Glaciimonas sp. CA11.2: one gene and its partner. The protein of the gene in region 1 interacts with the protein of each later gene in a pairwise test. Links are inferred from orthologs where the notes say so. Each region holds a gene or a part of one and is shown in the gene's direction. Other genes may lie near its edges.

Region 1 (15,752 bases):
CAAAAGCAGCCAATAAACAAATAACCTCAATCTAATAACGGTTTCCCGCGAGTGTAGGCGCGTGAAGTTGGTCTGTCAATGACTATCTTATATCTTATATAAGACATCTTACCAAGAGATTTTGTGCTGGACTATATGGGTGTTTATGTGTTGAAATCGTAAGTTATGAGTTCCATCCCATCCAATATGATTAGCACTGATCCAGTCAACGTCGGCAGTGCTGTCGTCCCTGCAGCATCCCCAACCTTTAGTCCGCTCTATCAGCAAATTAAAGCACTTATTATGCTGCGCTTACAGTCGGGAGAGTGGAAGCCGGGCGAACTTATTCCCAGCGAGGTAGAGCTAGGGAACAGATTCAAGGTAAGTCAAGGAACTGTCCGTAAAGCGATCGACGAATTAGCCGCAGAAAACTTAGTGGTGAGACGTCAGGGAAAAGGTACTTTTGTTGCGACGCACCACGAAGACAAGGCGCAATTTAGATTTTTGCGTTTAATGCCTGACGATGGACAGCCTAAGCCGGCCGATAAAAGAGTTATTGAGCTTAAGCGTTTACGCGCTCCGGCGGAAATTGCACGCCTCCTAAACATGAAATCCGGAGATTCGGTAGTATTCGTCAAGCGCGTTATGTCATTTGAGGGTGCGCCGACAATACTTGAGGAGTTATGGTTGCCTGGCGCGATATTCAAGAGCTTAACCCTGGAGCGGCTAGTTGAATATCGTGGGCCCATGTATGGCTTGTTTGAGACTGAATTTGCTACACGAATGATTCGCGCCACTGAGCAAATACGTGCTGCGAGCGCGGATACGGAAGTGGCACAATTACTGTCTGTGCCGCCGATGTCACCGTTATTAAGTGTCGAGCGCGTGTCGTTCACGTATGGCGACAAACCGGTGGAAGTTAGGCGTGGGCTGTATGTTACTGATCGCCATCACTATCAGAATGAATTGAGTTAAGTGTGTTTTAGGGAAGTCGGCGCAGTGTAATACCGACTAAATCGGTGTGGAAAAAGCGAGCAATACAATAAATAGGGGCGCAATTTCACCGAATAGCAGGTTGTCGTAAGATGCTAGATTGGAATGATATTTAAAGGCTTTATGACTAAATTAACTCTGCCAATTAGATGATAATTGGATTTTTCTGAGGTAATTTTGCTGAATACTTAAGAACTAATGGTGTGCTGCACCAAAATAAGCGAAAATCACGCAATTGTTTTAAAACTGAGGAGAACCCCCGTTATGTCTGATGCCGAAGCCGAAAAAAATCAGCGGCCACAATTTCGTAACATTCACATAAGTCAAATTATTGGATATCGCTTGCCTTTGGCAGGTTTTATTTCGATTTTGCACCGTATTAGCGGCTTGTTGATGTTTTTGTTATTGCCTTTCATTCTGTTCCTGCTTGACACAAGTCTGGTGTCTGAAGGTTCATTTGAATACTTCAAGGGCATTACATCCAACTGGTTCGTCAAATTGATTATCCTGGCGCTGTCATGGGCATATCTGCATCACTTCTGCGCTGGTATTCGTCATCTGGTCATGGATAACCATGTCGGCCTCGACAAGGATAGCGCCCGCAAATCCGCAGTCGGCGTATTTGCAATTAGCTTGCCGCTGGCGCTAGTGGTCGCGTTAAAACTGTTCGGAGCATTCTAAAAATGGCGAATAATAATATTGGGGCTAAGCGCTTAGTCGTTGGTGCACATTACGGTTTGCGTGACTGGCTTGCGCAACGCGCTACCGCAGTTGTAATGGCGATTTATACCGTTATTCTGTTGATCTCCTTTTTGACCGCAAGCGATTTTAGTTATCAAGGTTGGGCGGGATTATTCTCGCACCAGTGGTTTAAGCTGGCGACTTTCGTCGCGCTGGCAGCACTGTTTTTTCACGCATGGATTGGCGTGCGTGATATCTGGATGGATTACGTTAAGCCGGTTGCTCTGCGACTGGTATTGCAAGTTGCCACAATTTTGTGGCTAGTCGGTTGTGCCGGATGGGCGGCGCAGATTTTGTGGAGAGTGTAATCGTGGCAGCTATTAAACCCACAATTCCTACACGCCGCTTTGATGCGGTAATCGTTGGTGCCGGTGGTTCCGGTATGCGTGCTTCGCTACAGTTGGCGGAAGCTGGTTTAAATGTCGCCGTTTTGTCTAAAGTTTTCCCTACGCGCTCGCATACAGTTGCAGCGCAGGGCGGTATCGGTGCCTCTCTGGGAAACATGTCAGAGGACAATTGGTACTGGCACATGTTTGACACAGTCAAGGGTTCTGATTACTTAGGTGATCAGGACGCTATTGAGTTTATGTGTCGCGAAGCGGCGAAAGCCGTGTACGAACTAGAGCATTTGGGTATGCCATTCGACCGTAACGCTGACGGTACGATTTATCAGCGTCCGTTCGGTGGTCATTCGGCTCACTTCGGTGAAAAACCGGTCGCCCGTGCCTGTGCTGCAGCTGACCGTACCGGTCATGCATTGTTGCATACGTTATATCAGCGTAATGTTCGCGCCAAGACCCACTTCTTCGTTGAGTGGATGGCGATTGATTTGGTGAAAGACGCTGACGGCGACGTACTCGGAGTACTTGCTCTTGAGATGGAGACTGGCGAGATCATGATGCTGGAAGCCAAGACAACTGTCATGGCAACTGGTGGTGCTGGCCGTATCTGGGCGGCGTCAACTAATGCATTTATCAATACCGGTGATGGTATGGGTATGGTGGCGCGTGCTGGCATTCCGTTGGAAGATATGGAGTTTTGGCAGTTTCACCCAACCGGTGTTGCCGGTGCTGGTGTGTTGATTACTGAAGGCGTTCGGGGTGAAGGTGGTATTCTCATCAATTCCGAAGGTGAGCGTTTCATGGAGCGTTATGCTCCAACATTGAAGGATCTGGCACCACGTGACTTCGTGTCGCGGTCAATGGACCAGGAAATTAAAGAAGGTCGCGGTTGCGGTCCTAATAAAGATCACCTGATGCTGGATCTTCGCCACATTGGCGCTGAGACCATCAAAAAGCGCCTTCCATCCATCCTTGAAATCGGTCACAAGTTTGCCAACGTCGATGCGCTTAAAGAGCCTATCCCGGTCGTACCAACGATCCATTATCAAATGGGTGGTATTCCGACTAACGTTTATGGTCAGGTAGTAGTGCCGAAAGATGGCATTCCTAACGCGATTGTAAATGGCTTGTATGCGATTGGCGAATGTGCCTGCGTATCGGTGCACGGTGCTAATCGACTGGGTACTAACTCACTGCTGGATCTGGTTGTATTTGGTCGCGCAGCCGGTAACCATATTGTTGACAGCAAGCTAAAAGAGCGCAGCAATAAACCTCTTCCTGCTGATGCAACCGACGCTTCTATGGCGCGTGTCGCAAAACTGGAAACAAGCACAGGTACTGAGCGCGTACAAGATGTTGCCAATGATATCCGTAAGACGATGCAGCACTATTGTGGCGTGTTTCGGACGGATGAATTGCTCCAGCAAGGTTACAAAGAAATTATGATCCTTGATGAGCGTCGCAAGAATGTCTCGTTCAAAGATAAGTCGATGGTTTTCAACACTGCGCGGGTTGAAGCACTTGAACTCGATAACATGATCGAAGTAGCCAAGGCAACTATTACGGCCGCCGCTGCCCGTAAGGAGTCACGCGGCGCTCACGCGCATCGAGATTACGAAAAGCGCGACGATGAGAACTGGATGAAGCACTCGTTGTGGTACTCCGAAGGTAATCGTCTCGATTACAAACCGGTGATTACCAAGCCCCTGACGGTTGATACGTTCAAGCCAAAACCACGTACTTTCTAATAAGGTCTAGCCATGTCACGTACAGTTAAATTTAAAATCTATCGCTACGATCCGGACAAGGATACAAAGCCTTACATGCAAGACCTGACGGTTGAACTATTGCCGACGGATAAGATGTTACTTGATGCATTGCAACGTATCAAGGCAGATGTTGATGATTCGTTGTCACTCCGTCGCTCATGTCGTGAAGGCGTTTGTGGTTCTGATGCCATGAATATCAACGGCAAAAATGGTTTGGCGTGTACAACTAATTTGAATGAATTGTCTGAGCCGATCATCCTAAGGCCGTTACCAGGCTTGCCGGTGATTCGCGATCTGATCGTTGATATGACGCAGTTCTTCAAACAATACGATTCAGTTAAGCCATACCTGATCAACAACAGTATTCCGCCGGAAAAAGAACGTTTGCAGACCCCAGAGCAGCGTGAAGAGCTAGATGGCTTGTACGAGTGTATTCTTTGTGCTTGCTGTTCTACGTCTTGTCCGTCATTTTGGTGGAATCCAGACAAGTTTGTCGGTCCGGCTGGTTTGTTACAAGCTTACCGTTTTATCGCTGATAGTCGCGATGAGGCTACTGGTGAGCGCTTGGATAACCTGGAAGATCCGTATCGTTTATTCCGGTGTCGTTCAATCATGAATTGCGTTGATGTTTGCCCTAAGGGATTGAACCCTAATGCAGCAATCGGCAAGATTAAAGAACTGATGGTTCGTCGCGCGGTATAAATAGTATAAGCACTATCAGTCGATGATTCGTCTATGACGGATCATCGTAACTGGAAGGTGAGTCGACAATTAAGAAACAACATTGTTTTGAATTGCAGTCTAAGCAAAGCCGATCAGACACAAAGTGAGGATGCTGCAGGTTATTCACGCAAAGTTTTTTTGTATTTTTTACGAGAAGACCATTTGGGCTGCTCAGTCACAGAACACACTATGTGTGCCTGACACAAGGTTTCAAAAACAACTTCATATTGTCACTTGTCTGGTTCGCAGTAACTGCTGCGGGATAAAGTTTACATCGACAGTGGTTTAACATTGCCATTGCACTAATTGGAATCAAGTAAATCATGACCATCACCCACCAGGACGACCCAGCAAAGCGCGCAAGATTGCGCTGGCGCGCGCGGCGCGGTCTTTTGGAAAATGATTTAATTCTCACCAGATTTTTGGATGCAAATGAGTCAACCATGACGGACGTTGATGTCGATGCCTTCACGCGATTGATGGACTTATCCGACGGTGATCTGATGAATTTGCTGATGGGACGCAACGAGGCCGAGGGCGAAGTGGATTTGCCTCAGGTTCATGCTTTGGTAGCGCGATTACGCGTAATCTGAGCAAAGATAAACCCGCCATTGACCATATTGTCAGTGTGATGCATAAGCCAGCATGCGGCGAAGCAGTGCGTATAAACGTATTTTATTTTTGATTCAAGCATTACCTGCTAAAGAGGGAAGAGCCATGACCAACGCTGAAACGAAAGCCACACTATCATTTTCTGATGGTAGCCCATCGATCGATTTTCCAATCTACAAAGGGACCGTGGGTCCTGAAGTTATCGATATCCGTAAGTTATATGGTGCGACCGGCAAGTTTACTTATGACCCCGGTTTTATGTCGACCGCTGCATGTAATTCATCGATTACCTATATCGATGGCGACAAGGGCGAACTACTTTATCGCGGTTACCCGATTGAGCAATTAGCTGTAAATTGCGATTTTCTGGAAACGTGTTATTTGCTTCTGAATGGTGAATTGCCAACAGCAGAAGAAAAAGAAACCTTTGACGCAACCGTGACGACACACACCATGGTCCACGAACAAATGCAATTTTTCTTCCGTGGTTTCCGTCGCGATGCGCATCCTATGGCTGTATTGGTTGGCACAGTGGGCGCGTTGTCTTCGTTTTATCATGATTCGCTAGACATTACTGACCCGCGTCACCGTGAAGTTTCGGCTATTCGTTTGATCGCCAAGTTGCCAACGCTAGTCGCAATGGCCTACAAATATAACGTCGGACAACCGTTTGTATATCCACGTAACGATTTGTCGTACAGCGCAAACTTCATGCACATGATGTTCTCAACGCCATGCGCAGAGTACAAAGTCAGCGACGTTCTGGTTCGTGCCCTCGATCGTATTTTGATCTTGCACGCTGATCACGAGCAAAATGCTTCGACATCAACAGTGCGTCTGGCTGGTTCAAGCGGCGCAAATCCGTTTGCCTGTATCGCTGCTGGTATTGCTTGTTTGTGGGGCCCAGCACACGGCGGCGCGAACGAAGCTGCACTCAATATGCTGAAAGAAATCGGTACCGTCGATAATATTCCTGAATTCGTAAGACAAGTTAAGGACAAAAACTCGACTGTTAAGCTGATGGGCTTTGGTCATCGTGTCTACAAAAACTACGATCCACGTGCCAAGTTGATGCGTGAAACTTGCTACGAAGTGTTGGCAGAGTTGGGATTGGAAAACGATCCTTTATTCAAGCTAGCCATGGCGCTAGAAAAAGTCGCGCTAGAAGACGAATATTTTGTCTCTCGCAAACTTTATCCGAATGTTGACTTCTATTCAGGTATCGTTCAATCAGCATTGGGCATTCCAGTTTCTCTATTTACCGGAATCTTCGCAATGGCGCGTACTGTAGGTTGGATCGCGCAATGGAACGAAATGATCTCGGACCCTGAGCAAAAAATTGGTCGTCCGCGCCAATTATTTATCGGTTCTCCGACTCGCGATGTCGTGTCAATCGAAAGTCGTACTGCAAGTAAGTAATGTAAATATCAAAAAAGCGAATCGAATGATTCGCTTTTTTTGTATTGTTGAATAGGAGTTATGCTATTCTACTGCATCAATAGTTTTGATCGCGTTTGCAACGGATAGCTTCAGGTTTTGTATTGCGTCCTTAATTGAAGTGGCAAAGATGACAAAATTGCAAAGTGTGAGCACACGTTTAGAACTAATTGCGTTAGTTGAAAAGAATACAGTAATAAGAAGTTGTAATTTGATCCCTTCCCCACAACTTGATGTGCAATCCGCTAACCGGTCAGGCCGTGTCGCGGAAGGTTTTGTTAACCCGCTAATCTCGCGAAACGCGAAGAAAGGTGAGCAATATGATGCAGCAATATGGCTCCAATTCGTATCTCTTCGGAGGTAACGCACCGTACATTGAAGAACTGTACGAGTCGTACCTTGATAATCCCGGATCTGTTTCAGATAACTGGCGTGCGTACTTTGACGCCATGCAACATGTGCCTGCCGTCGATGGCACAGATAAGCCCGATGTAGCGCATGCAACGGTCGTAGCATCATTTGCCGAACGCGCAAAGCAAGGTCCAATTCGGACAATTTCCGCTTCAGCTGATGCTGAAATGGGACGTAAACGCGTAGCCGCAACTCAGCTAATCGCTGCATATCGTTACCTCGGTTCGCGCTGGGCCAATCTAGATCCGCTGCAGCGCCAAGAACGTTTGGCTATTCCTGAGCTGGATCCGACGTTCTATGGATTTACTGATGCGGACATGGACATTGTGTTCAACATCAGCAATACCTATTTCGGCACAGAGACCTCTACGCTTCGCGATCTGTTGAATTCATTGCGCGATACTTATTGCCGTTCGATTGGCGCTGAGTATATGTACGTTAGTGACCCAACTGAAAAGCGCTGGATACAAGAACGTCTCGAGTCGACTCGCTCTGCACCGACGCTGACGGTTGAAAAGAAAAAACACATTCTTGAACGTTTGACAGCTGCTGAAGGTTTGGAGCGCTATCTACACACACGTTATGTCGGACAAAAGCGTTTCTCACTAGAGGGCGGCGAAAGTTTTATCGTTTCACTCGATGAAACGATTCAACGCGGCGGCGAAAAAGGTATCCAGGAAATCGTTATCGGTATGGCCCATCGTGGCCGCCTTAACGTTCTGGTCAATACTTTGGGCAAAATGCCGCAAGAATTGTTTGCCGAGTTTGAAGGTAAGCACGGCGATGATTTGCCTGCCGGTGACGTAAAGTACCATCAAGGTTTTTCATCGGACATCACTAGCCCAGGCGGCCCTGTCCATCTGTCGCTGGCGTTTAATCCATCGCATCTTGAGATCGTCAACCCAGTGGTCGAGGGATCGGTCAAGGCACGTATGGAACGTCGTGGCGACAAAGACGGCGCGCAAGTTTTGCCAATCCTGGTGCATGGCGATGCCGCATTTGCAGGGCAAGGCGTTGTAATGGAAACGTTAAACCTGGCGCAAACTCGCGGTTACGGCACCGGTGGTACTGTTCACATCGTCATTAACAATCAGATTGGCTTTACTACTTCCGATCCACGCGACTCACGTTCGACGCTGTATTGCTCAGACGTGGTCAAGATGATTGAAGCACCTGTTCTTCACGTCAATGCGGATGATCCAGAAGCAGTTGTTTTCGCAACTCAGATCGCCCTTGACTATCGCGTTGAGTTTAAAAAAGACATTGTTGTGGACATCATCTGCTTCCGCAAACTTGGCCATAACGAACAAGATACACCAGCATTGACACAACCGCTGATGTACAAAAAGATTGCACAGCATCCGGGTACGCGTAAAGTGTATGCCGACAAATTGACCGCACAAGGCACAATTGAAGCCGGTGAGGGCGATGCTATGGTCAAGGCCTATCGCGATGCGATGGATGCAGGTAAGCACACAATCGACCCTGTCATTACCAATTTTAAGAGCAAGTATGCCGTTGATTGGTTGCCGTTCTTAAATCGCAAATGGACCGACGCTGCCGATACTGCTGTGCCAATGACTGAACTGAAACGTTTAGCTGCGCGCATTACAAAGGTGCCGGATGATTTTAAAGTCCACGCGCTGGTCGAAAAAGTGCTCAATGATCGTGCGACTATGGGCCGCGGCGAACTCAACCTTGACTGGGGTATGGGCGAGCATCTGGCCTATGCGTCTCTGGTGTCTTCCGGTTATACGATTCGCTTAACCGGGCAAGATGCCGGTCGCGGTACTTTCGTACATCGTCACGCAGTATTGCATGATCAAAATCGTGAGCGTTGGGATGCCGGTAGTTATATTCCGCTGCAAAATGTCTCTGATCAGCAAGCGCCTTTCAATGTTATTGACTCTGTATTATCTGAAGAAGCGGTTCTGGGATTTGAGTACGGTTATTCGACAGCAGAACCGAATACTTTAACGATTTGGGAAGCGCAATTCGGCGATTTTGCCAACGGTGCACAAGTTGTTATTGACCAATTCATCAGCTCCGGCGAAGTGAAATGGGGGCGTGCGTCAGGGTTAGTAATGATGCTGCCACATGGCTATGAAGGCCAGGGACCGGAACACTCGTCGGCACGTCTCGAGCGCTTCTTGCAATTATGTGCAGATAACAACATGCAGGTTGTTCAGCCGACTACTTCAGCGCAGATTTTCCATTTGCTGCGCCGTCAGATGATTCGTCTGTTCCGCAAGCCGCTCATTATCATGACGCCGAAATCATTGCTGCGTAATAAGGATGCCGGTTCGCCTTTGTCTGATTTGGCAAAGGGTTCATTCCAGACCGTCATCGGTGAAGTTGATGACAAGATCGATGCTAAAAAGGTGAAGCGTATCATCGCTTGTTCTGGCAAGATTTATTACGATCTGGTTAATGCGCGTAAAGAACGCGGTCAAGCCGACGTCGCTATTATTCGTCTGGAACAACTGTATCCGTTCCCGCACAAGGCATTTGCAGCTGAATTGAAGCAATTTCCAAACTTTAATGAATTGGTTTGGGCGCAAGACGAGCCGCAAAACCAAGGTGCGTGGTTGCAGATTCAACATAATATTTTTGAAAATCTGGGTGATGGTCAAAAGCTTGCTTATGCAGGTCGTCCAGCCAGTGCATCGCCTGCCGTGGGTTACTACGACAAGCATTACGCGCAACTAAAAACATTGCTTGATACTGCATTTTCAAAGCTTAAGGGCTTTGTTCTTACCAAATAACTGAAGCAAAGGCACGCCACAAACAAGGCGTGCCGGATGCAAAACCCATACGGAGAATTCCATGGCACTTATAGAAGTTAAAGTCCCCCAACTTTCAGAATCTGTCGCTGAAGCAACCCTGTTGCAATGGCATAAAAAAGTAGGCGATCCAGTCGCACGCGATGAGAACCTAATCGATATTGAAACAGATAAAGTGGTGCTGGAATTGCCAGCGCCAAATGATGGCGTAGTCGTACAAATTGTGGAGCCGGATGGCGCTACTGTTGTTGCAGGTCAGATCATCGCGATTATCGATACTGATGCAGCAGCTAAAGTAAGCCCGATGGAAGTAACGCCGATACCGGTGCCGCAACCTGGCCATGCAACGACACCTGTTGCCGCCCCAGAACTTGCAAGCACCTCCGCAGCGGGTATTGCTATGCCGGCAGCAGCCAAGTTACTTTCGGAAAATAACCTTTCAGCAACGCAGGTCGCAGGTAGCGGCAAAGATGGTCGCGTAACTAAAGGTGATGTGCTGACAACGTTGGCAGCGAAGCCAGCCACGCCAGCACCAGCGGTTGCAGCTCCGGCTGCTAAACCAGCCTTGCAACAAGTTGCTGCGCCAAACAAAGCTAGCAAAGAAGAGCGTCCGGAAGAGCGCGTGCCGATGAGCCGCTTGCGCGCGCGTATCGCTGAACGTTTACTGCAATCGCAAGCGACTAACGCAATCTTGACTACATTCAATGAAGTCAACATGCAACCTGTTATCGATTTACGGACCAAGTACAAAGATAAATTTGAAAAAGAGCACGGCGTTAAGCTTGGGTTCATGTCCTTCTTTGTCAAAGCAGCTGTCGCAGCGTTGAAGAAATACCCTGTCGTTAATGCTTCCGTTGACGGTAACGATATTTTGTACCATGGCTATTTTGATATTGGTATCGCCGTTGGTTCGCCACGTGGTTTGGTCGTCCCTGTGTTGCGTGATGCTGATCAAATGTCGATCGCGCAGATCGAAAAGAAAATTGGCGAGTTCGGTGCTAAAGCACGTGACGGCAAGCTGACAATGGAAGATCTGACCGGCGGTACTTTCTCAATCTCAAACGGTGGAACATTCGGATCGATGCTGTCGACGCCGATTATCAATCCTCCACAGTCTGCGATCTTGGGCGTTCATGCCACTAAGGACCGTGCTGTCGTTGAAAATGGCCAAATCGTTATTCGTCCGATGAACTATCTGGCAATGTCTTACGATCACCGTATCATCGACGGTCGTGAAGCAGTATTGGCATTAGTCGCTATCAAGGATGCGCTGGAAGATCCTGCACGCATGTTGCTGGACTTGTAATTTCTAAAAGTAATTGCGCTTTACTGCCTTTCGGTCAATACCTCATTGGAATTGACCGGAAGGCATGAAGTGGACTGCTTTACGTCATGTTGGTTGAATTAAATAAATTAGCGTACAAGTGGGGTAAACAACGGAATGACGATTTATTGCGATGTAAAAAATCTGCATCAAAGACGTGATTAAAAGACGTGATTATTAAAGAAGTAAGCATCAAAGTAAGCACCAAAGAAGTGAGCGGCAGTTATGCAATGCGTTGCCGCTAAGTTAGCCTTGGCTTTGTCGTAAGAAGTCGAAAAATACCGAATTTACCTGAAGTAGTGCGTGATGCCTTGTTGCCAAGAGCGCCGTAAAAGAACGAAGGAAAAACTATGAGTAAGCAATTTGACGTTATCGTTATCGGTGGCGGTCCTGGTGGTTATATCGCAGCAATTCGTGCTGCTCAACTTGGATTCAATACCGCTTGTATTGATGAGTGGAAAAACGCCAGTGGCGGTCCGGCACCAGGCGGAACCTGTACCAACGTTGGTTGTATCCCATCAAAAGCGTTGCTGCAATCTTCTGAACATTTCGAACATGCTGGCCACAGCTTCGCAGATCATGGTATCGATATCAAGGAACTAACCTTGAATTTGCCACAGATGTTGGCGCGTAAAGATACGGTCATTAAACAGAACAATGATGGCATTTTGTATTTGTTGAAAAAAAATAAAGTGACCTTTTTCCACGGACGTGGCTCTTTTGTTAAAGGCGACGCTAACGGTTACGAAATTAAGGTTGCTGGCAAGACCGAAGAGTCGATTAGCGGTAAGCACATCATTCTGGCAACGGGATCCAATGCGCGTGCATTGCCGGGCGCTGATTTTGACGAGAAATTGATTTTGTCCAACACTGGCGCGCTGACAATTGGCGCTGTACCGAAGAAACTCGGTGTTATTGGCGCTGGCGTCATCGGTCTTGAAATGGGAAGCGTCTGGCGTCGTCTGGGTGCAGAAGTCACCGTCCTGGAAGCGTTACCAGCTTTTCTTGGCGCAGTAGATGATCAAATCGCTAAAGAAGCAGCCAAACTGTTCGCCAAACAAGGGTTGAATATCAGTCTGGGTGTCAAGATTGGCTCTATCACTGCGGGCAAAAAAGAGGTCACGGTTGAGTATACCGATGCCAAAGGCGAAGCCCAAAAAGCCGTGTTCGACAAATTGATCATTTCAATCGGCCGCACACCTAATACCATTGGACTTAACGCTGAAGGCGTTGGCTTGCAACTGGATGAGCGCGGCTTCATCAATGTTGACGGTGATTGCAAAACTAACCTGGCAAACGTTTGGGCGGTCGGTGACGTGGTACGCGGCCCAATGCTCGCACACAAGGCCGAGGAAGAAGGTGTTGCTGTCGCGGAACGGATCGCGGGCCAACACGGTCATGTCAACTTCAATACGATTCCATGGGTTATTTACACGTCACCAGAAATCGCATGGGTTGGAAAAACCGAGCAGCAATTGAAAGCGGAAGGCGTTGCTTATAAAGCGGGCACATTCCCGTTCCTGGCGAATGGCAGGGCGCGCGCGCTGGGCGATACTGCCGGTATGGTGAAGTTTTTAGCTGATGCAAAAAGCGATGAAATTCTTGGTGTCCATATCATTGGACCGATGGCTTCGGAACTCATTTCTGAAGCAGTCGTAGCAATGGAATTCCGTGCTTCTGCCGAAGATATTGCACGTATTTGCCACGCACATCCGTCGTTGTCTGAGGCGACCAAAGAAGCTGCTCTGGCAGTTGATAAGCGCTCGCTCAACTTCTAAAGGAAATGACGATGCGTCATCTGACCCTGTTATCGATAGTTTTACTTGCTGGCTGCGCGACAACTGGGTCAGATAATGGTCGAATCCAGATCCAAACCAAATCGGATGGGCAGCCTTTGACCGCCGCTCGTTGCGTAGTCAAAACGGATGGTGGAACCTGGAACCTGACGACCCCAGCCGAAGTAGTGATATCGGCTGCAGACGGTGATTTACATGTTGACTGTAGTAAAAGAGGTTATCGGAGTGGGGTCATCATCTTTAAAGCGCCACCGGGGGCTGGCTTACCAAGTATGGGAGGTAGTGCTGCGGGTGGTGGTGGCATAGGCTTAGGTCAGGGGACCAGTTTTCCGACCAGTGTTGACAATAAAAATGGGGCCTATCCAAGCCAGATATCGGTTGAAATGGACCGACTATAGTTGCAAGAGTCGCAACATCTAAGTGTGGGTGAGCAATGGCTCGCCCATTTTTGTTTTACCCGGTCGTTCTGATAGCTAAGTATGGACGGGGGAGTTGAGCATGTGAGGTTGACAATCATGAACGTCCTAGAGTTTTATGAGCAGACGTTGAGGCAGCGTGGATTTACCTCTGATCCTGCACAGTTGCTGGCGGTCGAGCGGCTTCAGCAAGCTTATGATGAATGGGTGGCCTTCAAAGCGCAACGCTCGAATTCTTTGAAGCGACTAATTAATCGTCCTGACGTGCCGCGTGGTGTATACATGTGGGGTGGTGTCGGGCGCGGCAAATCGTTTCTCATGGATAGTTTTTATTCCGTTGTGCCCGTGGTTCGTAAAGTACGTCTGCATTTTCATGAGTTTATGCGCGCAGTACATCGCCAGTTGGATGAATTGAAAGGCGTAGAGGATCCTCTTGATGAAGTGGCTAAGCGGATCGCAAAAAAATATCGTTTGATCTGTTTCGACGAATTTCATGTATCCGATATTGCTGATGCGATGATTTTGTACAACTTGCTCAGAGCTTTGTTTGATAACGGCGTTTCATTCGTGATGACGTCCAATTACGAGCCGGGTACACTGTATCCGGATGGCTTACACCGTGATCGCATGTTGCCGACCATTAAGCTATTGCGGGATAAGCTCGATGTTATTAATATCGATGCGGGAATAGACTACCGTCGACTTGCGATGGATTTAGTGGATAGTTACTACACGCCACTTAATGGCGACAGTGACCGCGCCTTGCGTCACGCTTTTGCTGGGATTGCCGAAATGGCAGATCAGGACCCGGTCGTGGATATTGAAGCGCGTAAAATTAAGTCGTTACGGCGCGCTGGTGGGGTTATCTGGTTCGATTTCGCGACGTTGTGTGGGGGGCCACGTTCGCAGAATGACTATCTCGAAATTGCCAGTCGGTTCCATACAGTGATATTGTCCGGTATTCCGCAAATGTCGGCAGCAATGTCGTCGGAAGCACGCCGATTTACCTGGTTGATCGATGTGTTTTATGATCACAAAATAAAATTAATTATGTCGGCAGCGGTTGCGCCAGAAGAGTTGTATACCCAAGGCATGCTGGCAAACGAATTCCATCGTACGGCATCACGTATCAGTGAGATGCAGTCTAAGGAATATATGGATTCCGAGCAACGGGGTACGGCAGACGCTATTGCATAATCACTAATATGCCGGACGCCGAAACGGGATTGTGCTTAATGTTGATGTAACGCGGCAAATAGGCCGCGAAGGACCGGCCCACTTGTTCCGACGCTACACGGCCCCGACGTTATGCGATGTTGATTAACCGAACAATGCAATGTAAAGAATGGATGGAAACACGTGAGATTCGCTTCTTTTGTTATTAAAATGCAGTCTTCAGCGATCAAAACCAACGGCCTCTCTCTGCCCGTGATATCAACGTTTGCGCTCCTGACTACCTTGCTATTTCTGGGTGGTGGGATGGCTGGCAGGGCGCATGCGCAGGACGATACGAAATCGGATCAATATAACGGCATTACATCCAACAGCAAATCCACAGCAAATGTCGACGCAAAACCTGGCTCTGAGCAAAATACAGCAGGCGTCAACCAAGACGCATCTCAAAGTGATGCGTCCAACGTCAATAAAGACGCTAAGCAATCTGCCAACCCTACAGATAATCCGATTCAGTCTAGGGATATTAATAAAGTATTCGATTCTTCTATTCCTGCCGCAGAATTTGCAACGCGTCATCCGCTCGGTTCTGTCAGTTCGGTGGCCGGTGCAGACAATGTGTTGACCGATGTGACAAAGGCACGTGCCGAGGTCGAGTTACGCACTCTGAACGAGCAGCGCGTTTGTTACAAAAAGTTTTTTACTAATCCTTGTTTAAATGCCGCGAAAGAGCAACGCCGCTTGGCGTTAAAGCAAATTCGCCCTCTGGAGGTTGAGGCAAACGCCTATAAGCGACGTGCTACAGCGGATGATCGCGATAAAGCGCTGGCAGAACAGCAAACCAAAAATGATATTTCTGCGCCTAAGTTGCAGCAAGACCAAAAGGAAAAAGAGAGTTCAATTGCAAATAAGGTAAAAGAAAGCGGGGAGAAAGATGCCGCTGTTACGGCGAATACCAAGCTCCATGCAGGCGAGGCTGAGAAACGCATCTCAGACAATGCCAATAAATTAAATAAAATACAGCAAAATGAAACTGCTAAAGCATCAGAACGCGCTGCTAACAGAGCTGCATTTATCAAAAAAGGCCAGGATGCGGCTGCACGTCAGCGTGAAGTAGCTGACAAAAAAGCAGAAAAAGCGCGCGATCTTGCGGAGAAAAAGGCATCTGCAGTTCCAGCAGTGAGTCCGCCGGCAGTCACTTCACCTTCCAGTGCACCAGCGCCAGCCCAGCCCTAAAGTGGCACTTTGAGCTTA
Region 2 (15,383 bases), 610 kb from region 1 along the record:
TTGTTCCAGTGCCGGCACGTGATCACTATGCTGTTGCGCGGTAACTTGCGATTGCTCTACGCGGGCGGCCAACTCTTCAAGGTGAATCTCTGCTTCCGACAAATCATCCTGGTGCTGCGTGCTTTGGCGTTGCCATTGGTCGCGCTGCGCGGTCAATGAATTGAGTTGCGACTGAAGGCGATTGCGCGATTCGATAACAAATTTGATTTGCGCTTCCAGACTGCCGATTTCAGAATTGGTCTGATACAAATGGCCCTGCGCCTGATGCATGCGGTCACCCGCTGCATAGTGCGATTGCCGCATATGCTCAAGTTCTGTTTCAACATGCCGCAATTTGGCAGTTTGCTCTTCTAAATCTGTCTGCGCTTTTTCGATCTCGCGGAAAAATTTTTCTTGCTCGGCTTTGGCTTCGTTCTTGCGCAATAACCACAACAATTTTTGTTTTTCTTCCTGATCACCTTGCAATGCATGGAATTTATGCGCAACAGCCGCTTGCGCCTCTAATTTTTCGAGGTTACTGTTCAACTCCCGCAGAATATCTTCCACGCGCAAAAGATTGTCGCGGGTGTCGTTCAGCCGATTTTCAGTTTCACGGCGGCGCTCCTTATATTTAGACACGCCCGCGGCTTCTTCCAGGAAAATCCGTAATTCTTCAGGCCGCGCTTCAATAATGCGGGAAATCATCCCTTGTCCAATAATCGCGTAGGCGCGTGGTCCCAAACCCGTACCCATGAAAATATCCTGGATATCGCGACGTCGAACTGATTGATTATTGATGTAATAAGTAGACGTTCCGTCGCGCGTCAGCGTACGCTTAACCGCAATTTCAGCATATTGGCCCCATTGTCCGCTGGCTTTGCCCATCCCGTTATCAAAAACGAGCTCCACAGACGAGCGACCCGCAGGCTTACGATGTGACGAGCCATTAAAAATGACGTCCTGCATCGACTCACCGCGCAACTCGGAAGCTTTGGATTCACCCAAAACCCAGCGCACGGCATCAATAATATTGGATTTTCCGCAACCATTCGGACCGACTACACCGACCAGTTGGCCAGGAACCTGAAAATTGGTTGGATCAACGAAAGACTTGAATCCCGCTAATTTAATGGAAGTTAGACGCACGTTATTGACTATTCTTATCAAAGTCGGCGAATACAGCGCCGCCGCATTCAAAATGCATAAAAGCGAGAAAAATCTCGCAAAGGATCAGCATCATAACATTCGACGTGACCTCCGTTGACGCGGAAAAGGTCAAAAATAGTGATAACCCATACAATCGTAAAGAGGCAATAGTTGGAGGGTGACTCTAACGTAGTAAAAACGTGTCTTCCACACCGCCTTAAATCATTTTATTTAATAGCCATTAAGGAACAAAGTACGCTCAAGATTGCACCAAAGAAAATATTTCTTCAAGTTTATAAGCAGTACTCCACACACTACCCCCGCTTATTTGCCTCTGTGTATTTAGTTCTGTGTATTTACTTCTGTATATAATGCGAAATACGCTTTTTTGCCTTACGAATCCTTTTTCTGCCATTTAAAATCTCCGTGAATCCACTACTAGACCAGTTGCAGCCTTATCCATTTGAAAAACTGCGGATGCTCTTTTCCGACGTCACCCCAAATACAGCCTATAAACCGATCAGCCTCGGGATCGGTGAGCCTAAGCATCCGACGCCAGCTTTTATACGGCAAGCGCTAGCAGACAATCTGGACGGTCTCGCCAGTTATCCGAGCACAGCCGGAAGCGAAGCCCTACGGAAATCAATCGCAGGATGGTTAGAACGCCGCTATAACTTGCCCGCGCTCAACGCTACTACGCAAATCCTCCCAGTTAGCGGCTCTCGAGAAGCCTTGTTCGCCTTGGCACAAACCGTAGTGGACCCCTCTGATCGTGATGCATTGGTCATGTGCCCCAATCCGTTTTATCAAATTTACGAAGGCGCAGCGTATTTGTCGGGCGCGCAACCGTATTTTGTTAATTCAGACGCAAATCGCAACTTTGCGCCGGATTACAGCAACGTGCCGGAAAATGTCTGGGCGCGCGTTAAACTCCTTTATTTGTGTTCGCCGGGTAATCCAACAGGTGCGGTACTGACTCTGGACGACTGGAAAGAACTGTTTGCGCTCTCAGATCGTTATGGATTTATCATCGCCGCCGACGAGTGTTACTCAGAAATATATTTCAAACCGGAAGCGCCACTCGGCAGCCTGGAAGCAGCACATCGTTTAGGACGCGATGGCTACCCGCGCCTGATCACGTTCTCCAGCTTATCCAAACGCTCCAATGTACCGGGCATGCGCTCGGGCTTTGTCGCTGGTGACGCTTCTATTTTGAAAAAGTTTTTGCTCTATCGCACCTATCACGGTGCTGCGATGAGCCCTTCGGTGCAATCAGCATCAATAGCAGCCTGGAACGACGAAACCCATGTTGCAGAAAATCGTGCAAAATACATCACCAAATTTCAGCAAGTGACACCATTGTTGCAAGAGGTATTGGACGTATCGCTCCCTGACGCGGGATTTTACTTATGGGCTAAAGTCGATAAATGCACTACGCTTTCAGATGTCGACTTCGCCAAGTGCCTGTATGCCGAATATAATGTCACGGTCTTACCGGGAAGCTATCTTGCCCGTGATGCACATGGCATCAATCCAGGTCAACAGCGTATTCGAATGGCACTGGTCGCAGAAGTCGACGAATGCCTTGAGGCGGCACATCGCATTGTTAAATTCGTTCACGGTTTACAAAACCAATAAACGTACCAAATTTGTTCACCACTGGTAGTGACTGTCGATAACGACTAATAAGTACAATCATCAATAGTAGTAGTCAATAGTCACCCGCGGCGTCTGAGCGCTTTTCACACACATCGTGTTTAATAACATTTTTTTAACTTTTAACTGACAAAATCATGACTCAATCTCTAGAACAATTTATTGACCAAGCCTGGGAACAGCGCACTGAATTCTCACCTAAAACGGCCCCTTCCGACCTGCGCGCAGCGGTCGCCAAAGTGATCGCCGAGTTAAATCAAGGTACCTTGCGCGTCGCTGAAAAAATCGACGGCAACTGGATTGTTAATCAGTGGATCAAAAAGGCCGTGCTGTTGTCATTCCGCCTGGAAGACAACATGCCGATGCCTGCAGGTGAAAATATGCAATTCTATGACAAGGTTCCGACCAAATTTGCGAACTACACAGCGGATGATTTCGCCAAAGGCGGTTTCCGCGTGGTGCCACCGGCGGTCGCACGTCACGGTAGCTTCATCGGCAAAAACGTCGTTCTGATGCCTTCTTTTGTCAACATCGGCGCATATGTCGACGAAGGCACGATGGTTGATGCTTGGGCAACGGTTGGCTCTTGCGCCCAAATTGGTAAAAACGTCCACCTGTCCGGCGGCGTTGGTATTGGTGGTGTTCTGGAGCCTATGCAAGCCAATCCGACCATTATTGAAGACAATTGCTTCATCGGTGCGCGATCGGAAATCGTCGAAGGCGTCGTAGTTGAAGAAAACTCAGTCATTTCGATGGGCGTCTATATCGGTCAATCAACCAAAATTTATGACCGCGCAACGGGCGAAGTAACTTACGGCCGCATTCCGTCGGGCTCAGTCGTCGTTTCTGGCAACCTGCCATCCGCCGATGGCAAATACAGTCTGTATTGCGCTGTTATCGTTAAACGTGTGGATGCAAAAACACGTGCAAAAACAGCTATTAACGAACTACTACGCGACGCTTAATAAGTAACGCAAAATAAATAAGCCTCGGAACCAACGTGTGCACTGGTTCCGTTTCTTATTTTAAATATAAATTTACCACTTAGTTTTGTTGATATTTTTTGCTTATTTCGTGATTATTCAATCCAGACCGAACGCCATAAAGCAAAATTGAAACTAAAGTGACTTGTTTAGGACTTACTCAAAATTGTCCCAGCAACGGGCTTGCCAACTCTGTCGATGCAGACAGTAGCGACTTTGGCTAGGAACGCACAAAGCCGCTGGGGCGATTTTGCGTAAGTCCTGACACCTATTTTTTGAGGAACCCTTATGGCAATGGATCGCTTGTTCCGTCTGATGCAGGAAAAAGAAGCATCGGATATGTTCCTGACCATCAACTCGGCAATCCACCTTAAGATTAAAGGTCAGTTGGTACCGATCAATCAGCAAAAAATGGATAAGGCAACCATTCTTCTGCTATTGAACGAAGTTGTGCCGGTCGCGCGGTTGCAAGAGCTGGAACGCGATAAAGAACTGAATATGGGTTTACACATCAGCGGAATCGGTAGTTTCCGACTGTCGGTATTCAAGCAACGCGGCAATATCTCCGCAGTTATTCGTTATGTTCCATTCGACATTCCGGCGTTTGAAAGTCTTGGCTTACCCCCCGTTCTGATGGAACTAATCAACCGCAAACGCGGTTTGCTCCTTGTCGTTGGTGCCTGCGGCTCAGGCAAATCGACGACAATTGCATCAATGCTGGACTATCGCAATAAAACCCAGGCCGGTCACATTCTGACGCTCGAAGATCCGATTGAATTTTTATTCAAGAATGAGCGCTCGATCGTCAATCAACGTGAGCTCGGAATTGATACCGACAATCTCGACGTTGCACTCAAAAACGCTTTACGGCAGGCCCCCGATTGTATTTTGATCGGAGAAATCCGCGACAGAGAAACGATGTCAGCGGCACTTGCCTATGCCCAATCAGGCCACTTGGTGGTGTCAACGTTGCATGCAAATAATAGTTACCGCGCTTTAAATCGGATGATCGGCTTTTTCCCTCTGGAAAATCGTGCAACCTTGCTTGAAGATCTGGCATCAACATTAACTGCCATCGTGTCGCAACGGCTGGTCAACACAACAGACGATAAACGTACGCCAGCGGTTGAGATTATGCTCAACACCAGGCATATATCTGAGCTAATGGAAGATGGAAAAATCGGTCAGATTAAAGATGCCATGGAAAAAAGTATGGCGCCAGGCTCACAGACCTTTGAGCAAGCACTGATGCGATTGATCGAAGAAGGTATCATTACGCAAGAAGAAGCACTTTCTCAAGCCGATTCCCCTAGCAATTTATACTGGCTCATCAGCAACGCCAGTGACAATGGCGCTGCGTCCAAAAAAACAAACACCGTACCACCTTCTCCAGATAAAGGCGAAGGCCCGACCTACACTGAGTTTACGCTTGATTTATAGCAATCTTTAAAGGTTTAGCAGCGGAGCCGATATATATCGCCTTATAGCCAGCTCCGTGCGCAGCTAAAGCGCACGTTGCTTCGATTTATACTCATCGTCCATATCACTCAAAAGAATGTAACCTCGCATGGCAATTACCCTTTATGGCATCCCGAATTGCGACACAGTTAAAAAAGCCCGCACCTGGCTTGAAGATCAAGAGATCGCCTACACGTTTCATAATTTTAAAAAAGATGGCGTCAGCGTCGCCCTGATCAACACATGGCTCGCCGATATCCCCTGGGACGTGCTGGTGAATCGCAAAGGCACAATCTGGCGCAATCTATCTGACCAGCGCCGCGCCAGCATTACCGACAGTATCAGTGCGACGCCTTTGATGATGGAGTTCCCTTCCGTTATCAAGCGGCCGGTATTATTTACTGGCAAAAACACCTACGTCGGCTTTTCCGACGCGCTTTATCAACAGATTTTTAATCAATAACTATGTCAAATACCGTCGTCAGCAAAACCCTTGCACTTGCAGAGGAGTTGATCTCCTTATCTTCCGTCACACCACAGGACAAAGGATGTCAGGACCGTCTGATCGAACTCCTTTCTCCGCTTGGCTTTGTCTGCGAAACGATTCAGTCTGGTGATGTCACCAATCTCTGGGCCCGTAAAGGCACCACGCAACCATTACTGGTGTTTGCTGGTCACACAGATGTAGTGCCAACTGGTCCACGTGACCAATGGCAATCAGACCCCTTTCTGCCCAGCCATCGTGATGGCAAATTATATGGACGTGGTGCCGCCGACATGAAAACCTCGATTGCCGCCATGGTGGTGGCAGTCGAAGAGTTTACGCTGGCCCATCCAAATCATTCCGGCTCTATAGGTTTTTTGATTACCAGTGATGAAGAAGGTCCTGCCACCGACGGGACCGTGGTGGTCTGCGAAAAGTTAAAAGCCCGCGGTGAACAGCTCGATTATTGTATCGTCGGCGAACCGACTTCCAGCGGTGAACTCGGCGATATGATCAAAAATGGCCGACGCGGGACGATGTCAGGCAAGCTCATCATCAAAGGCGTGCAAGGCCACATCGCTTATCCGCACTTGGCTAAAAATCCACTCCACCTGGCGATGCCAGCACTAGCGGAGTTAGCTGCGGAAAAGTGGGATGACGCTAACGAGTACTATTTGCCAACTTCTTGGCAAATGTCAAACATTCACGGTGGAACCGGTGCATCAAACGTCATTCCTGGCGAAATGGTCATTGATTTCAATTTTCGCTTTTCAACAGCCAGTACGGTAGAAGACCTGCAACAGCGCGTCCAAGCGATTCTAGACAAACATGCACTCGAATACTCGCTGGCGTGGATTATCGGCGGTCGCCCATTTTTGACACCACGTGGCGCATTGAGCGCGGCTTTAGCATCTGCCATCAAGGCAGAAACCGGGATTGAAACCGAATTATCGACAACTGGGGGGACTTCTGATGGACGTTTTATTGCGCAAATCTGTCCTCAAGTCATCGAATTTGGTCCCCCTAATGGCAGCATTCACAAAATCGATGAACACATTGAAGTGCGCTTTATCGATCCATTGAAAAATATCTATCGTAAGACGCTCGAAAATTTGCTGCCGTAATTTGCTGCCGTAATCCGGTATGCAATCGCCTTGTCGTTAGAGCGACAAGGCGATGAACTCACCTCCTCCCAGCTAAATACAATAACGACCAAAACATAGGCATTCAAGATGTCGCCTTTTATTTACGTTTTGTATGCGATTAATCGGATCTTTCTGCTCAACGCTTTCATATAGAACGGCAGCGAGAAATACACATCAATAGTCGACCAACATTGCGCCTCTTCTTCTCGTCAGCGCTCATAACATCTATAATCCGTCCCATGACACCCAATTCTTTCGCCACCATCCGCGATTTGCTGCGCTACGCAGTCACTCGCTTTAACACCGAAGCACTATTCTTTGGCCACGGCAGCAGCACAGCCCTAGACGAAGCCGCCTATCTGATCCTGCATACATTAAAGCTGCCACTCGATAAAATCGAGCCGTTTTTTGACGCGCGATTGTTGCAGCAAGAAGTGGACACAGTGCTACGCGTCATCGAACGCCGCAGCACTGACCGCGTTCCCGCCGCTTACATCACGCAAGAAGCATGGCTCGGCGATTACCGCTTTTATGTTGATGAAAGGGTGATCGTTCCACGGTCGTTTATTGCTGAACTGATTCCCGATTTCTTTTCGCCATGGGTTCAAAATCCCGCAGCAGTCACCAATATCCTGGAATTGTGCACCGGTTCTGGCTGCTTGCCGATCATGTTGGCGGATGCCTTTGGCAACGCGCATGTTGACACTGCTGACATTTCTGCCGATGCGTTGGCGGTAGCGCGGCGCAATGTAGACGATTACGACTTGCAAGATCGGATCACTCTCATCGAATCTGATTTGTATACCAACGTACCTGACAAAAAATATGACCTGATCGTTACCAATCCGCCGTACGTTAATACTGGCTCAATGGGTAAGTTACCGAGAGAATATCTGGCGGAACCGCAGATTGCTTTAGCTGGCGGTAGTGACGGAATGGATTTAGTGCGTACAATCGTGGCTGGTGCAAAACAACGCCTGACCAAAAACGGTGTGTTGATCGTGGAAATCGGTAACGAACGCGCATTTGCCGAAGCAGCATTCCCTGATATGGAAATGACATGGGTATCGACCAGCGCGGGCGATGACATGGTGTTTTTATTAACAGCCGATCAGCTGCCTTAACAACAAGAAGATGCCAGAATTTAGGCAAATTGATAAAAGCGCCTTATCATAGGCGCTTTCTTTTTTAGGGAAGCACGCTAAAAGTGGCAGGAAGGGTTAAATATCCGACGATTTTGGGTGTTTAATAGTCTTTCCTGACTTACTGAAGATTCAATCAATGATTGACCGCCATAATTGATGCTAAATGTGCTTCCAGGCATGCAGCATTTATTCTGGTCAATGTGAATACTGCGTCACTTAGCTTCCCCCAACGCATTTCCAACACACCATTTTCATGATACGTTTCCTACAAGTTTCAATGATGCGCGGCATCAAGCCGCTGCTCGACAAAGTCGATATTACCCTCAATCCGGGTGACAAAATCGGCCTGATCGGGGCTAACGGCGCCGGTAAATCAAGCCTGTTCGGACTATTACGCGGCGAACTTCACGCCGATGCCGGCGAGATCGACTTTCCCTCCAAATGGCGCATGGCATACGTCGCGCAGGAAACCCCTGCCCTTGACCGTCCAGCGTTGGAATACGCCATTGATGGCGACATCACGCTGCGTCGTCTGGAAGAAGAATTGGCTTTTCTGGAAAGTGAACCGGAAAGCGCTGCCAATGGCACGTTGATCGGCGATTTGTATAGTGCGCTGGCCGACGCCGATGCGTACACGGTGCGCTCACGTGGTGAACAATTATTGACCGGCCTTGGTTTCTCAATGGCACAAATGCAAGAACCCGTCGCCAGTTTTTCCGGTGGTTGGCGTATGCGTTTGAATCTGGCGCAAGCGCTGATGTGTCCGTCCGACTTGTTGCTGCTTGATGAACCGACCAACCATTTGGATCTTGATGCCATTATCTGGCTCGAAGACTGGCTCAAACGCTATACTGGCACACTGATTATCATCTCGCATGATCGCGACTTCCTTGACGGCGTCGTCAATGTCATCGTGCATATCGACGAACGCAAATTGAAGCGTTATACCGGCAACTATTCATCATTCGAACGACAACGTGCTGCGCAAATGATTCTGGCCGCTGGTGCGCTTGAAAAGCAAACCCGTCAACGCGCACATCTTGAATCATTTATCAGTCGCTTCAAGGCGCAGGCAAGCAAAGCCCGTCAAGCGCAAAGCCGGATGAAAGCACTCGCCAAAATGGAAGAGCTGGCACCACTGCGCGCCGCTGCTGAATTTTCTTTTGAGTTTCGTGAGCCACTGAGTGCGCCTAATCCGTTATTGACGATGGAAGATGTCAGCGCCGGTTATCGGATTGAAAGCGCAACCAGCCATGATGTCACGGAAAAAGTTATCATCGCCGGGATCAACTTCTCACTGCAAATTGGTCAGCGAATTGGATTGCTGGGCGTCAATGGTGCGGGTAAATCAACCTTCATCAAAACCATTGCAGAGGAACTGAAACCACTGCACGGTGACGCCCAGTTCGGTAAAGGTTTGTCGATTGGCTATTTTGCCCAGCATCAAGTTGAAATGCTGCGTCATGACGAATCACCGTTATGGCATTTGGCAAAAATTGCGCCGACGACGCGTGAACAAGAACTACGCAATTTCTTGGGTAGCTTTAACTTCAACGGCCCGATGGTAACCAGTTCTATCGCACCGTTCTCCGGTGGCGAAAAAGCCCGTCTGGCCTTAGCCTTGATCGTCTGGCAGCGCCCCAACCTGCTGCTGCTGGATGAGCCGACCAACCATCTGGACCTGGAAACCCGCGAAGCGTTGACCATGGCGCTGGCGCAATTCGAAGGCACGCTGGTACTGGTATCGCATGATCGTCATCTGTTACGCGCAACGACCGATCAATTCATTATCGTTGCCGATGGCAAAGTGGAACCGTTTGACGGCGATCTGGACGACTACAAAGACTGGCTATTCAAAACCAAGCTTGCTGCCAAAAACGTTGGTAAAGATGCCGGCTTACCTAAAACCAAGGAAACCGCAAAAATCACCAGCGCAGTCGCACCCGCCGCAGCGCCGCAGGTTGACAGCGCAGACCGCCGCGAACAAAAACGTCAGGATGCAGAGGCGCGTCAAAAACTCGCGTCGTTGAAAAAGCCGATCGAATCAAAGATCAAACGTTTAGATGAGCAGTTAGCAAAACGTAACGCACAAAAAGCAACCGTTGATACGCATCTGGCCAATCCGGAAGTGTACGATAAAGATAAGAAGAAAGAGCTCACAACTTTGCTGACCGATCAGGCGTTTTACGCCAAAGAGTTGGCACAACTGGAGGCTGAATGGCTAGAACAGCAGGAAGCATTGGAACAGCTGGGCAACTAACCAAGGTGCGCAATACTGCAGATAAGACGATTGACGGTATTGACTCCTCCGATGCTAAAGATGCCAAAGATGATGCAGCTGGCCAGCAAAACGCTGGTCACGCTTCCCGTGTATCAACCTTTTCCATCATTGGTTGCGGTAAAGTGGGAAAAACGCTTGCGCGGCTTTGGCGCGCGCACCAGACATTCCAGTTACTGGACATACTAAATCGCTCGTCCGACAGCGCACAGCGAGCCTGCGCGTTCATCGGCGGCGGTACTCCCGTCAACACCTATGCCGAGTTGCGCCACGCAGACGTCTACCTGATCGCTGCTGGTGACGATCAGATAGCCGCCTGTTGTGCAGCACTTGCCGCTAGTGGAAAGCTCTCTGCGCGCAGCGTCGTCTTCCATTGCAGCGGCGCGTTAAGTTCCGATACACTGATTTCTGCGGCCGAGCAAGGCGCAGCAGTTGCCAGTATTCATCCAATTCGTAGCTTTGCCGATCCACAAACGGTTGTTGAAGACTTCGCCGGCACTTACTGCGGCAGCGAAGGAGACAGCATAGCGCTCGCCCGACTGATTCCCGCGTTCGACGCCATAGGCGGATGTTGCGTCGCCATCAAACGCGAAAACAAAATTTTGTATCACGCAGCAGCTGTATTTGCATCAAACTATCTGGTAACGCTAATCGATGTGGCCCGCCAAGCATATGTAGAGGCGGGTTTGGCGCCCGACGTTGCACTACGCTTAATCGAACCACTGCTCATTGAAAGCGCCACTAACGCCTTTAAGCTAGGCCCGGCAATCGCCCTTACCGGCCCGATTGCGCGTGGCGACATGGACACCGTCAAGCGACAACGTGACGCGGTGCAGCATTGGAACCCCGAAATTGCCGGGCTATACCAACAGTTTGAAGGATTGACGTTGCATCTGGCGCGACAAAAACCCTAAAGAAATTCATAAAAGATTTTTCTTTTTACTAAACAACTATCTAACAACCAAACCATTACTTCCCATTCGTCAGGATGAGCGCTTAATATAGTCGTTAAAATTTTTATCAACATATACACACGGATGGCCCAAGTCCGCAATTTGCTAATCCCTTTAGCTTAGCGATATCACTCAATTCACACCGACCGAAGGATTAAAAATGGCTTCAATAAAACTTTCCAGTCTGACCAAAATCGCCGCTGCCGTTCTTATCTCCAGTTTAGCGGTCAGCGCTTTTGCCGCCGACCTTCTCGATACGATCAAAGCACGCGGAACACTCAAAGTAGCAATGGAAGGCAATTACCCTCCATTCAACTTTAAAGACCCTAAAAATGGTCAACTTACCGGCTTTGAAGTCGACGTGGCTAATTTGATCGCAGCCAAACTCGGCGTAAAAACAGAGTTCACCACGACTGAATGGAGTGGCATTCTGGCGGGCCTGGGTGCAGGAAAATATGACGTGATTCTGAATCAGGTTGGCATCACCGATGAGCGCAAAAAAGCATTCGATTTTTCTATTCCGTACACGATTTCCAGTGCGCAGCTGATCGTCCGTAAAGATGAAAAACGCAACTTCACTAGCCTGGAAGATTTAAAAGGTAAAAAACTTGGTCTGGGACAAGGCACCAACTTCGAACAAAAAGCGAAAAGTGTCCCAGGTATTGATGTCAAAACGTATCCAGGCTCGCCAGAATATTTATCAGATCTGGCAAGCGGTCGAATTGATGCAGCCTTGAATGACAGCTTGTTGGTTGGCTATTTGTTAAAAAATACCAAGCTACCGTTAAAAGCCGGTGCACCAATTGGCGCAGTCGATAAAATTGGTATTCCGTTCCAAAAAGGCAACCCAAAATTTCAGGCTGCTCTTGACAAAGCCATTGAAGACATCCTGAAGGATGGCAGTTTTAAACAAGTGTCGATGAAATGGTTCGGTATCGATGTCAGCAAACCGCCGACTGCAAAGTGATAGCATTTGCGACGTATCATTTGTAAGCCAAAGAGATTTTTTCGGCGATAATCTAAGGATGCATCAGATGGATGCCATTAATGCAATGCATTAACAAACCATTCACGGCTTAGCTGTTTTAAAATGAGCGTCTTATCAGCGCAACTATCCCCGCCCGAATTGTCGTGCGGGGATATTTTTTCACAAAGACATTATGGAATTACTGGAATTGTTGCAGCTTGCACTGCCGACCTTGATAAAAGGCGTGGGCTACACCCTGATATTTGCGGTGGCATCAATGCTAGGCGGTCTTCTACTCGGTTTTCCGCTGGCGGTTGCGCGCATTTTGCCGTCGCGCCTGTGTCAATGGCCTGCCACCGTCTATATCAGCTTGCTACGCGGCACGCCCTTGCTGGTGCAGATTTTTGTGATTTATTATGGCCTGCCAAGCGTTGGCATCAATTTTTCTCCCTTGACTGCCGGTATCCTTGCATTAAGTCTCAATTCATCAGCCTATCTGTCCGAAAGCCTTCGGGGCGCTATTATTGGTGTGGATAAAGGTCAATGGTCGGCCAGTTACAGCATCGGTTTGACATATTGGCAGACACTGCGCTATATCGTCGTTCCTCAGGCCATCAGGATTGCCGTGCCTTCGATGAGCAATACACTCATCAGTTTAATAAAGGACACGTCCTTAGTGTCGGTCATCACCGTCACGGAACTGATGCTGGCAACTAAAGAAGTCATCGCCGTGACCTTTCGTCCACTGCCCTTATATCTTGCAGCCGCGGTGATGTATTGGTGTTTAAGCATTTGCTTTGAGCGCCTTCAAAGCCGTCTTGAGAAGAAATTGGGTAAAGCGCATAAAACTAACTAAGTTTTATGCGGCTCTTCTGCGCTGTAGAGCGCTAAACCGACTCAAAACCAGCGCTCCGCAATTTGTCTATGCCGGTCCAGATACTTTTAAAGCCAAATATCTAGAAATTGCTCGGATTATGATCTGGTACCGGATCCTCTTCAGGGCTAGGGACGGGTCCCGGTCCTGGCAATGGTGGCTCTTCCGCCGGGACGGGTGTTGGCGCGCGGTGCCCAATACTGCCCGCTTGCGATTCAAAAAAGGCTGCTTCAGGCATGCTCTTCTCCGTCTGATGTAAGATTTTTATCGACAGTTCTCAAGGACAACTCTCAGTTCAAGCTCCCCATTACGCCAATCAATGGCGCTGATAACTTTTAAAATCTGAGTTTACTCCGTCAACGCAATCAAATTATCAACCTCAATTTTAGCAAAATCGACACTGCTATCGAACGCCGTATCACGGGTCGAATGTGCACTTTCCGTATTATTTCTACTAGTAACCTGAGCGCCAGCAATAAGAATTTGGTATCCATCGTGCCAAAGATCATCGTGGCCTTGCGTCGGCAGTGGCACGATGGTGTAACCACGATAGTCAATATTTTCATTTTGATTATCAGCTGAGAGCATTTTTTACCTCCATTGAATTGGTCGGAAATTTATCTAAATATCCTAGCATGCGACCGAAAATTACGCATCTCGTGTCGATGGTGTACTGTGTAAGAGTGATAACGTTATTGAAAGTGAACCAAATCCATTGTTATTCGTCCTACTTGCAGTGGTGCAAGAATCTATGCGTTTTCATTATCCACCCGCAGTCTCAACTAGTTTGGAGAGATCGATCATGACAACACACAGCACGCACAGCGAGGACGAATCGACCACAGAGCATCAGCAAACCCCGCATTGGCGTATTGACGACCTGGCATTCTCGACAATCGATATTCCAGCCGTTCGTTCGGACGAAAATCTATTTTATCTCGTCGCCTGCGCCTCATTTGTAGAAAGCGGTTCCGATTTATATACGCAAAATTTAATTGCTTATTACGGTGACGATCCAGAAATAGCCGACTGGTTAACCCACTATTGGGAAGTAGAAGAACTACAGCACGGCAATGCCTTAAAAGCGTACATTGCCCACGTCTGGCCAGAATTCAACTGGCAACTTGCCTATAACGATTTTCTCGAAGAGTATTCGCGTTATTGCAAGGTCGAACTGCTTGAGCCTAGCAAAGCCCTTGAAATGGTCGCCCGTTGCGTTGTCGAAACTGGCACTGCCACTTTCTATCAAGCATTAGCCCGCAGCACCAATGAGCCTGTCATGCGCGATTTAGCAACGCTGATCGCAAACGACGAAGTTAATCATTACAAACATTTCTTCCGCTATTTTCGCCGTTTGCGCCAAAAGGAAGGCTTAAGTCGCCGCCATATTTTCGGTGCTTTGCGCCGACGCACATTTGAAATGAAAACCGAAGATAGTGCATGCGCTTTACGGCACGTCTTCAAGTTCCGCGAACCAGAACACGCCAACGACTCCTTACGTTTAAAAACAATTAGCGCAATGATGAATACGACCGTGCGCACCAATCTGCGCGCCGATATGACTATTAAAATGATGATGCGCCCTCTCGACCTGCCACCCGTACTCCAAACTCTGGTCGCCTATCCGGTGACACAAATTATGAACCGGGTTTTTTTACGTTAGGATTTTGGAGCTAGTCCGTGCGCCAAAGCACTTCATCACGTTTTCCGCTCACCAATCTGGCCGCAGTGGTAACAATATCACGCCCTAAAATAATCCGACCGCACTAACTCAGTGCGCAGTCAGGTTGTGCTTTTACTAACACGCACTCAAAAGACGCGCACTTTCGGCCCACGGTTCGAATGCTGTCTATCTTATAACCCTATTGTCATAAAACTGATTCCCCAGTGCAATTTCCAAGGGTGATGCCATTGGCATGCATCCTGCTAATACAGGTGGGAGGCTAGTACAAATAGTGATTGCCCTCTCATCCATACATAACAAGGGGATTTACATGACACGTCGCACAGTCTTAAAAGCTACAGCACTTGGGGCATTCGCACTCGCCGCAGCATCTTGGCTGCCGTCGGCGTTTGCCGCCGACACCATCAAAGTCGGTATTCTGCACTCCCTATCAGGCACCATGGCAATTTCAGAGACATCTTTGAAAGATGTCGCGCTGATGACCATCGCAGAAATCAATGCGCACGGCGGTGTTATGGGCAAACAATTGGAGCCGGTCGTCGTCGATCCAGCTTCCAACTGGCCGCTATTCGCTGAAAAAGCGCGTCAACTGATTTCACAAGACAAGGTTTCAGTAGTATTTGGCTGCTGG

Evidence for each region.
Region 2: the proteins of RGU75_RS19495 (region 1) and RGU75_RS21940 interact in binary tests that used the Escherichia coli proteins (3 or more experiments, as listed by UniProt). The link is inferred for Glaciimonas sp. CA11.2 from one-to-one orthologs.

Annotation. Positions count from the first base shown.
Region 1 is NZ_JAVIWL010000001.1:4,469,795-4,485,546, reverse strand. What follows is about bases 6,603-9,971. They hold RGU75_RS19495 (2-oxoglutarate dehydrogenase E1 component), read left to right. Parts: upstream 6,603-6,915; coding sequence 6,916-9,771; downstream 9,772-9,971. Other genes in these bases: odhB (2-oxoglutarate dehydrogenase complex dihydrolipoyllysine-residue succinyltransferase), read left to right, coding at 9,833-9,971. Also shown: RGU75_RS19530 (GntR family transcriptional regulator), read left to right, coding at 166-954; sdhC (succinate dehydrogenase, cytochrome b556 subunit), read left to right, coding at 1,237-1,653; sdhD (succinate dehydrogenase, hydrophobic membrane anchor protein), read left to right, coding at 1,656-2,021; sdhA (succinate dehydrogenase flavoprotein subunit), read left to right, coding at 2,024-3,802; RGU75_RS19510 (succinate dehydrogenase iron-sulfur subunit), read left to right, coding at 3,815-4,525; RGU75_RS19505 (succinate dehydrogenase assembly factor 2), read left to right, coding at 4,870-5,139; gltA (citrate synthase), read left to right, coding at 5,264-6,577; more of odhB, read left to right, coding at 9,972-11,095; lpdA (dihydrolipoyl dehydrogenase), read left to right, coding at 11,464-12,891; RGU75_RS19480 (hypothetical protein), read left to right, coding at 12,903-13,307; cell division protein ZapE, read left to right, coding at 13,425-14,522; RGU75_RS19470 (hypothetical protein), read left to right, coding at 14,685-15,734. UniProt on the Escherichia coli protein: E1 component of the 2-oxoglutarate dehydrogenase (OGDH) complex which catalyzes the decarboxylation of 2-oxoglutarate, the first step in the conversion of 2-oxoglutarate to succinyl-CoA and CO(2).
Region 2 is NZ_JAVIWL010000001.1:5,076,256-5,091,638, forward strand. The notes cover bases 7,767-10,766. They hold RGU75_RS21940 (ATP-binding cassette domain-containing protein), read left to right. Parts: upstream 7,767-8,276; coding sequence 8,277-10,256; downstream 10,257-10,766. Other genes in these bases: prmB (50S ribosomal protein L3 N(5)-glutamine methyltransferase), read left to right, coding at 7,767-7,975; RGU75_RS21945 (Rossmann-like and DUF2520 domain-containing protein), read left to right, coding at 10,214-10,766. Also shown: chromosome segregation protein SMC, read right to left, coding at 1-1,125; dapC (succinyldiaminopimelate transaminase), read left to right, coding at 1,552-2,763; dapD (2,3,4,5-tetrahydropyridine-2,6-dicarboxylate N-succinyltransferase), read left to right, coding at 2,919-3,746; RGU75_RS21920 (PilT/PilU family type 4a pilus ATPase), read left to right, coding at 4,053-5,204; RGU75_RS21925 (ArsC family reductase), read left to right, coding at 5,332-5,685; dapE (succinyl-diaminopimelate desuccinylase), read left to right, coding at 5,688-6,830; more of prmB, read left to right, coding at 7,091-7,766; more of RGU75_RS21945, read left to right, coding at 10,767-11,188; RGU75_RS21950 (cystine ABC transporter substrate-binding protein), read left to right, coding at 11,397-12,194; RGU75_RS21955 (amino acid ABC transporter permease), read left to right, coding at 12,388-13,050; RGU75_RS21960 (hypothetical protein), read right to left, coding at 13,151-13,306; RGU75_RS21965 (hypothetical protein), read right to left, coding at 13,417-13,656; RGU75_RS21970 (ferritin-like domain-containing protein), read left to right, coding at 13,871-14,731; urtA (urea ABC transporter substrate-binding protein), read left to right, coding at 15,063-15,383. UniProt on the Escherichia coli protein: Genetic data indicate it may be involved in ribosome assembly or function.